DNA from 2 places in the Variovorax trehalosi genome. Region 1 is predicted to be linked to the other one. Evidence: predicted binding sites of a transcription regulator. Region 1 holds the regulator's gene; the other holds the start of a gene.

Region 1 (3,354 bases):
GGCTGGTACTTCGACCTGCCGGCGGGACCCGCGCAGGGCGAGCGGCTGGTCTTCAAGCCGGTGCTGGGCGACGGCCAATTGTTCTTCAACACGCTGATTCCCGATTCCAGCGCTTGCAGCGCCGACGGCGGCGGCCGCACCTGCGCTGTGAACGCGATGACGGGGCTCTCGCAGGGCGGCACCTGCATGCCATCGAGTGTCGGCATGCTGGGGGCGCCGCATCTGGTGCAGTTGGGCACGGCCGGCTTCGGTGCGACCGATGCGCTCGGGCGCCGTTCGGAAACGAAGCGCCTCGCCATCGTCAGCACGGGTGCGCGCAGCGGTCGGGGCACAGGCCTCTCGACCGCGCAGCCCGTCGGCGACGGCAAGGTGGGCCAGACCGGCGGACGCCTGAACTGGCGACAGATCACCGACTATCGGAGAGCGAAGCAATGAGGACCCCGGTGCTTCGCGGTTTCACGCTGATCGAGATGCTGATCGTGCTGGCTATTGCCGCGATCCTGGTGGCCATCTCCTATCCGTCGTACATGGATTTCGTACGCAAGGGCTGGCGCAGCGAGGGGCGTTCCGCGCTGATGCAGCAGATGCAGGAGCAGGAGCGCCGCTACACACAGGTGGGGCGGTACCGGCGCTACGCGGGTGACTCGGGAGACGGCGGCGCTGGCGGCAAGTACACCGTCGAGAGCAGCAGTTGCGAAGGGAAGGGGAGCACCGACAGTTGCATCCGGCTGACGGCCACGCTGAAGGCCGGATTCTCCGACCCGCAGGTCGGCAATCTCTGGGTGGACAGCACAGGCGGCAAAGGCTGCGACGGGACGCAGCCCGCCAGGTGCTGGCAATGACGGGCGGCAAGAGCGCGGCGTCGGCCGGCTTCACCTTGGTCGAGCTGATGGTCGTCGTGGCCATCGTGGCGGTGCTGGCCGCCGTCGGCGCACCGAGCTTTCGCGACATGCTGCTCAACCAGCGTCTCGCGACCGCCGCCCAGGGCCTCAGTTCCGCATTGAGCTTCGCGCGCATGGAGGCCATTCAGCGCGCGCGGCCCGTGGAGGTGGCTGCGTTCACGGGCGGCGATTGGTCCCATGGCTGGGTCGTTCGGACCGGAGGCGATGAGTCCTTCAAGACGCTGCGGCGCTTCGAGCGGTTGCCGCAGGGCGTGAGTGTCGACGCGACGCTCGGGGGCGGGTTTGCGCAGGGCCTGCGTTACGACGGCAACGGGTTCTCGCGACAGACCGCAAGGGCCGGCTTCAGCGCGGGCTGCCTGACGCTGAAAGCCGAGACCGGGCGCAGGGCATCGATAGTCGTCTCGGCCTCAGGCCGGGCGAAGGTCTGCAATCCGGATGCGAGCGGCGATTGCGGCTCGGGGGTGTGCGGCAGGGGCGACGATGGCGGCTGACAGCCGCCGCAGCGTCGGTCAGATGTCCCGTAGCAATTGCCTGAACTCGTCCACGTCCTCGAAGCTGCGATACACCGAGGCAAAGCGCACATAGGCCACCTTGTCCAGGCGCTTGAGCTCGCGCATCACGAGTTCGCCGACCTTGGTCGAATCGATTTCGCGCAGGCCGCTGGCCAGCAGCTTCTGCTCGATGCGCAGGAGAGCGGTGTCGATCTGCTCGATGCTCACCGGGCGCTTGCGCAGCGCCAGCATCATCGAGGCGCGCACCTTGGAGGAGTCGAAGTCGGCGCGGCTGCCGTCCTTCTTCACGACCACGGGGAAGTTGACGTCGGGGCGCTCGTAGGTGGTGAAGCGCTTGTCGCAGGCGCTGCACTGGCGGCGCCTGCGGACGAAGTCGGCGTCTTCCGAAACGCGGGTCTCGACGACCTGCGTTTCAAGATGACCGCAAAAAGGGCATTTCATGCGGCCAGGTCTTCCAGTCGATCAGCGATAGACCGGGAAGCGGCTCGTCAGCGCGTGCACCTTGGCGCGCACTGCGTCGATGTTCGCCGCGTCGCGCGGGTTCTCGAGCACGTCGGCGATCAGGTTCGCGGTGATGCGGGCCTCTTCGTCCTTGAAGCCGCGGGTGGTCATGGCGGGGGTGCCGATGCGCACGCCGCTGGTGACCATCGGCTTTTCGGGGTCGTTGGGGATCGCGTTCTTGTTGATCGTCATGTGGGCGCTGCCCAGCACGGCTTCGGCTTCCTTGCCGGTGATGCCCTTGGCGCGCAGGTCGACCAGCATCAGGTGGCTTTCGGTGCGTCCGCTCACGATGCGCAGGCCCCGCTCGGTGAGGGTGTCGGCCACGATCTTGGCGTTCTTGACCACCTGTTGCTGGTAGGCCTTGAACTCGGGCGTCATCGCTTCCTTGAACGCGACGGCCTTGGCGGCGATCACGTGCATCAGCGGGCCACCTTGCAGGCCCGGGAAGATCGCGCTGTTGATGGCCTTCTCGTGCTGCGACTTCATCAGGATGATGCCGCCGCGCGGGCCGCGCAGGCTCTTGTGGGTGGTCGAGGTCACGATGTCGGCGTGCGGCACGGGGTTCGGGTACACGCCCGCGGCCACGAGGCCGGCGTAGTGGGCGATGTCGACCATGAAGATCGCGCCCACGTCCTTGGCCACCTTGGCGAAGCGCTCGAAGTCGATGTGCAGCGAGTAGGCCGAGGCGCCCGCGATGATCAGCTTGGGCATGTGCTCGTGCGCCTTGCGTTCCATCGCGTCGTAGTCGATGGCTTCGTTGGCGTCCAGGCCGTAGCTCACCACGTTGAACCACTTGCCGCTCATGTTGAGAGGCATGCCGTGGGTCAGGTGGCCGCCTTCGGCCAGGCTCATGCCCATGATGGTGTCGCCGGGCTTCAAGAACGCCAGCATCACGGCTTCGTTGGCCGAGGCGCCGCAATGCGGCTGCACGTTGGCGGCGTCGGCACCGAAGATCTGCTTGACGCGGTCGATGGCCAGTTGCTCGGCCACGTCGACATGCTCGCAGCCGCCGTAGTAGCGCTTGCCCGGGTAGCCTTCGGCGTACTTATTAGTGAGCTGCGAGCCCTGGGCGGCCATGACGGCAGGCGAGGCGTAGTTCTCGCTGGCGATCAGCTCGATGTGGTGTTCCTGGCGCGCGTTTTCGGCTTGAATCGCGGCCCAGATTTCGGGATCGGTCTGTTCGACCAAGATATTGCGTTGGTACATGGCAGTCCTTTGAAGACGAGGTCCTTGTTCTTCAACCAAACAAGGGCTGCCCAGGCGAACGGCTGAACGCCTGTTGTGGCCAGGCGGTACGCTTCCCAGTGGTATTCCACGTCAGCGCGTGGCACCTTGTTCAGGTGCTGCGCCTATCGCCAGTCGCGTACAGGGCCGAGTGTAGCTCACACCCAGCCGGGCCGGCTTCAGGAAACCGCGGAAAGCAGGGCGACCTTGGCGGG
Region 2 (3,354 bases), on a different contig from region 1:
CAGGTTCGAGTCGCGCGCCTTCTTCACGGCGTAGTAGTTGATGTCGATCACGTTGTCGAGCATGCGCATCGCGGTCGAGATCGTCCGCTTGAGCTTTTCCTGGTCGACCTTGCCGTCCTTCAGATGCTGCAGCAGGTTCACCGAACCCAGGTTGCAGACGGCCGTTTCGGTGTCGCTGGTGTTCAGCGTGATCTCGGTGCAGAGGTTCGACGAGTGCACGACACCCGCATGCTGCTGTGGCGAGCGCACGTTGCAGGCGTCCTTGAACGTGATCCAGGGATGGCCGGTCTCGAACAGCATCGTGAGCATCTTGCGCCACAGGTCCGAGGCCTGGATGGTGCGCGCGGGCTTGATCTCGCCGCGGGCAGCCTTTTCTTCGTAGGCGACGTAGGCTTTTTCGAAGTCGGCGCCGAACAGGTCGTGCAGGTCAGGCACGTTGGAGGGCGAGAACAGCGTCCAGGTGCCCTTTTCCATCACGCGGCGCATGAAGAGGTCGGGGATCCAGTTGGCCGTGTTCATGTCGTGCGTGCGGCGGCGGTCGTCGCCGGTGTTCTTGCGCAGTTCCAGGAACTCTTCGATGTCGAGGTGCCACGACTCGAGGTACGTGCAGACCGCGCCCTTGCGCTTGCCGCCCTGGTTCACGGCCACGGCGGTGTCGTTCACCACCTTCAGGAAGGGCACCACGCCCTGCGATTCGCCGTTGGTGCCCTTGATGTGGCTGCCGAGCGCGCGCACGCGGGTCCAGTCGTTGCCCAAGCCGCCCGCGAATTTCGAGAGCAGCGCGTTTTCCTTGATTGACTCGTAGATGCCGTCCAGATCGTCGGGCACGGTGGTCAGGTAGCAGCTGGACAGCTGCGAGCGCAGCGTGCCGGCGTTGAATAGGGTCGGCGTGCTCGACATGAAGTCGAACGACGACAGCACTTCGTAGAACTCGATGGCGCGGGCTTCGCGGTCGATCTCGCCGAGCGACAGGCCCATGGCCACGCGCATGAAGAAAGCCTGCGGCAGTTCGATGCGGGTCTTGCGCACGTGCAGGAAGTAGCGGTCGTACAGCGTCTGCAGGCCCAGGTAGTCGAACTGGTTGTCGCGTTCGGCCTTGAGGGCCGCGCCCAGGCGGGGCAGGTCGTACTGCAGCAGCTTCTCGTCGAGCAGGTCGTTCTCCACGCCCTTCTTGATGAACTGCGGGAAGTAGTCGGCGTAGGCGGTGGCGCGTTCGGCGGGCATCACTTCGCGGCCGACGATCTCCTTGAAGATCGTGTGCAGCAAGAGGCGCGCGGTGGCGAAGGTGTAGTCGGGGTCTTTCTCGATCAGCGTGCGGGCCGCCAGGATCGAGGCCTTGTAGACCTCGTCGAGCGGCACGCCGTCGTACAGGTTGCGCATCGTCTCGGCGACGATCGGTGCGGCGGTGATGCTGTCGCCCAGGTTCTCGCAGGCCGATTCGATCAGGCCCTTGAGCTGGTTCAGGTCGAGCGCGACGCGTTCGCCGTTGTCCAGCACATGCAGCGTCGGCGTGGCTGGCGCTTCCTGCTCGACCTGCTTGGAACGCTCCTGCGTGCGGCGTTCGCGATACAGCACGTAGGCACGCGCGATTTCATGGTGGCCGCCGCGCATCAGGCCGAGCTCGACCTGGTCCTGCACGTCTTCGATGTGGAAGGTGCCGCCGCCCGGACGCGAGCGCACCATGGCGCGGATCACGCCTTGCGTGAGCACGTCGACCGTCTCGCGCACGCTGGCCGAAGCCGCGCCCTGGGTGCCGTGCACGGCCAGGAAGGCCTTCATCATCGCGATGGCGATCTTGTTCGGCTCGAAGGGAACGACGGCGCCGTTGCGGCGGATGATCTGGTAGTGCGCGAGGTTCTGGCCGGCGGGCGAGCCGGCGGTGTCACGCTGTTGTTGGGGAGGCGTGGAGGGAACGGCACGCGGGGTCGATGGGGTGTTCAGGGCTGTTTGCATTCGCTTCCTCTCGGTTGGCAATTCTTGTTGGGTGGCGACGCCTTGGCTGGGCGCCGCGCCGGCGTTGTTGACCGGACGGAGGACACTATATCTAGGGTGCCAGGGGTCTACAAGCCACTACAGGTAGTGTTTTGTGAGTGATTCACCTACTGCGGGTATCTCTCTAGGCATAGGCCATGGCTGGCGATGCCGCGTCAATACTGGCCTATGGTCGCGCAACCCGCATGGGACGTGGCTTGCAAGCCGATTTGAGCCTGCAAGCCGCATGGTTGCTGCGGTTCGCATTTGCATTCTCGAAAGCGATGTGACCCGAGGGCAGGGCATCGCGGGGCGTCACGCGATTGAAAAAATTAGCGCTCCATCACAGATGGGGGAAACATCTGTGATTTCCAGCCCAGTTGCGCGTGCAGCAATCGCCAATCGAAGCCCGCGCCGGGGTCCTGTTTCCGGCCCGGCGCGATGTGCTCGTGACCGGCGATGAATGCGATGGCGTAGTGCTGCGCGATCGCGGGGCAGAGGCTGGCGAGCGTCTCGTACTGCGCGGCTTCGAAGGTCTGGCCCTCGAGGCCTTCGAGCTCGATGCCGATCGAGTCGTCGTTGCAGTTGCTGCGGCCGCGCCACGACGACACGCCTGCATGCCATGCACGGTCGTCGCAGCTCACGAACTGCCAGAGCTCGCCGTTGCGGCGCACGTAGAAATGCGAGGACACCTCGATGCCGCGAATCGACTGGAAGTAGGGATGCGCATCCCAGTCGAGCCGGTTGGTGAAGAGCCGCTGCACCGCATCGCCGCCGTATTCGCCGGGCGGCAGGCTGATCGAATGCAGCACGATGAGGTCGGTCTGCGCGTCGCTCGGCCGGGGGCCGAAATTCGGCGAGGGCAGGGCTTTCGCGAAGCGGTACCAGCCGGCCCGCCAGAGCCCGTCGCCGGCGGGCGGCGTGTCGTGTGCGGCGTCTTCAGTCGTCGACATGGCTGCTGGCGCCATCGTCGCCGTTGGGCGTGGTGATGCCCAGCCGCGCGATGCGGTAGCGGATCTGGCGCAGGCTCATGCCCAGGCGCGCGGCGGCCGCGGTGCGGTTGAAGCCGCTCTCGTGCAAGGCACGCACGAGGATCTCGCGCTCCTGCTGGTCGAGGTAGGCCTGCAGGTCGGAGGGCAGAGGTGGCGGCGCGGGCTTGACCTCTGCCACCGGTGCCGGTGCGACAACGACCGATGCCTGCTCATCGCTGCGAGGCGCGAGCTGTGCAGGCGTGGCCGATGCCACGTCGGCAGCCGCCATCGCCGTCGCGACATTGCCGCCCATCAGGTCGAGGTGCAGCTCGTCGCCGTCGTTGAGCGCGACCGCGCGGTGCAGCAGGTTTTCGAGCTCGCGCACGTTGCCGTCGAGCGGGTGCAGCGCCAG

Evidence for each region. The regulator NrdR, encoded in region 1, represses ribonucleotide reductase genes. The targets are predictions, from matches to a motif close to CACNANATNTNGTG.
Region 2: a site for NrdR is predicted at 2,037-2,050, ahead of ACSFA7_RS29395 (ribonucleoside-diphosphate reductase subunit alpha). Genes of this name have one in related genera too.

Annotation. Positions count from the first base shown of each region.
Region 1 covers NZ_JBPJZG010000001.1:904,491-907,844, forward strand. Annotated here, with positions in the region: gene ACSFA7_RS04215 (pilus assembly protein) at 1-435, shown strand, start outside; gene ACSFA7_RS04220 (type IV pilin protein) at 432-842, shown strand; gene ACSFA7_RS04225 (GspH/FimT family pseudopilin) at 839-1,393, shown strand; gene nrdR (transcriptional regulator NrdR) at 1,412-1,855, opposite strand; gene glyA (serine hydroxymethyltransferase) at 1,877-3,121, opposite strand; ZMP/ZTP riboswitch at 3,163-3,288, opposite strand; gene ACSFA7_RS04240 (lytic transglycosylase domain-containing protein) at 3,319-3,354, opposite strand, start outside.
Region 2 covers NZ_JBPJZG010000010.1:28,355-31,708, reverse strand. Annotated here, with positions in the region: gene ACSFA7_RS29395 (ribonucleoside-diphosphate reductase subunit alpha) at 1-1,953, opposite strand, end outside; gene ACSFA7_RS29390 (hypothetical protein) at 2,130-2,261, shown strand; gene ampD (1,6-anhydro-N-acetylmuramyl-L-alanine amidase AmpD) at 2,304-2,924, opposite strand; gene ACSFA7_RS29380 (sigma-54-dependent transcriptional regulator) at 2,911-3,354, opposite strand, start outside.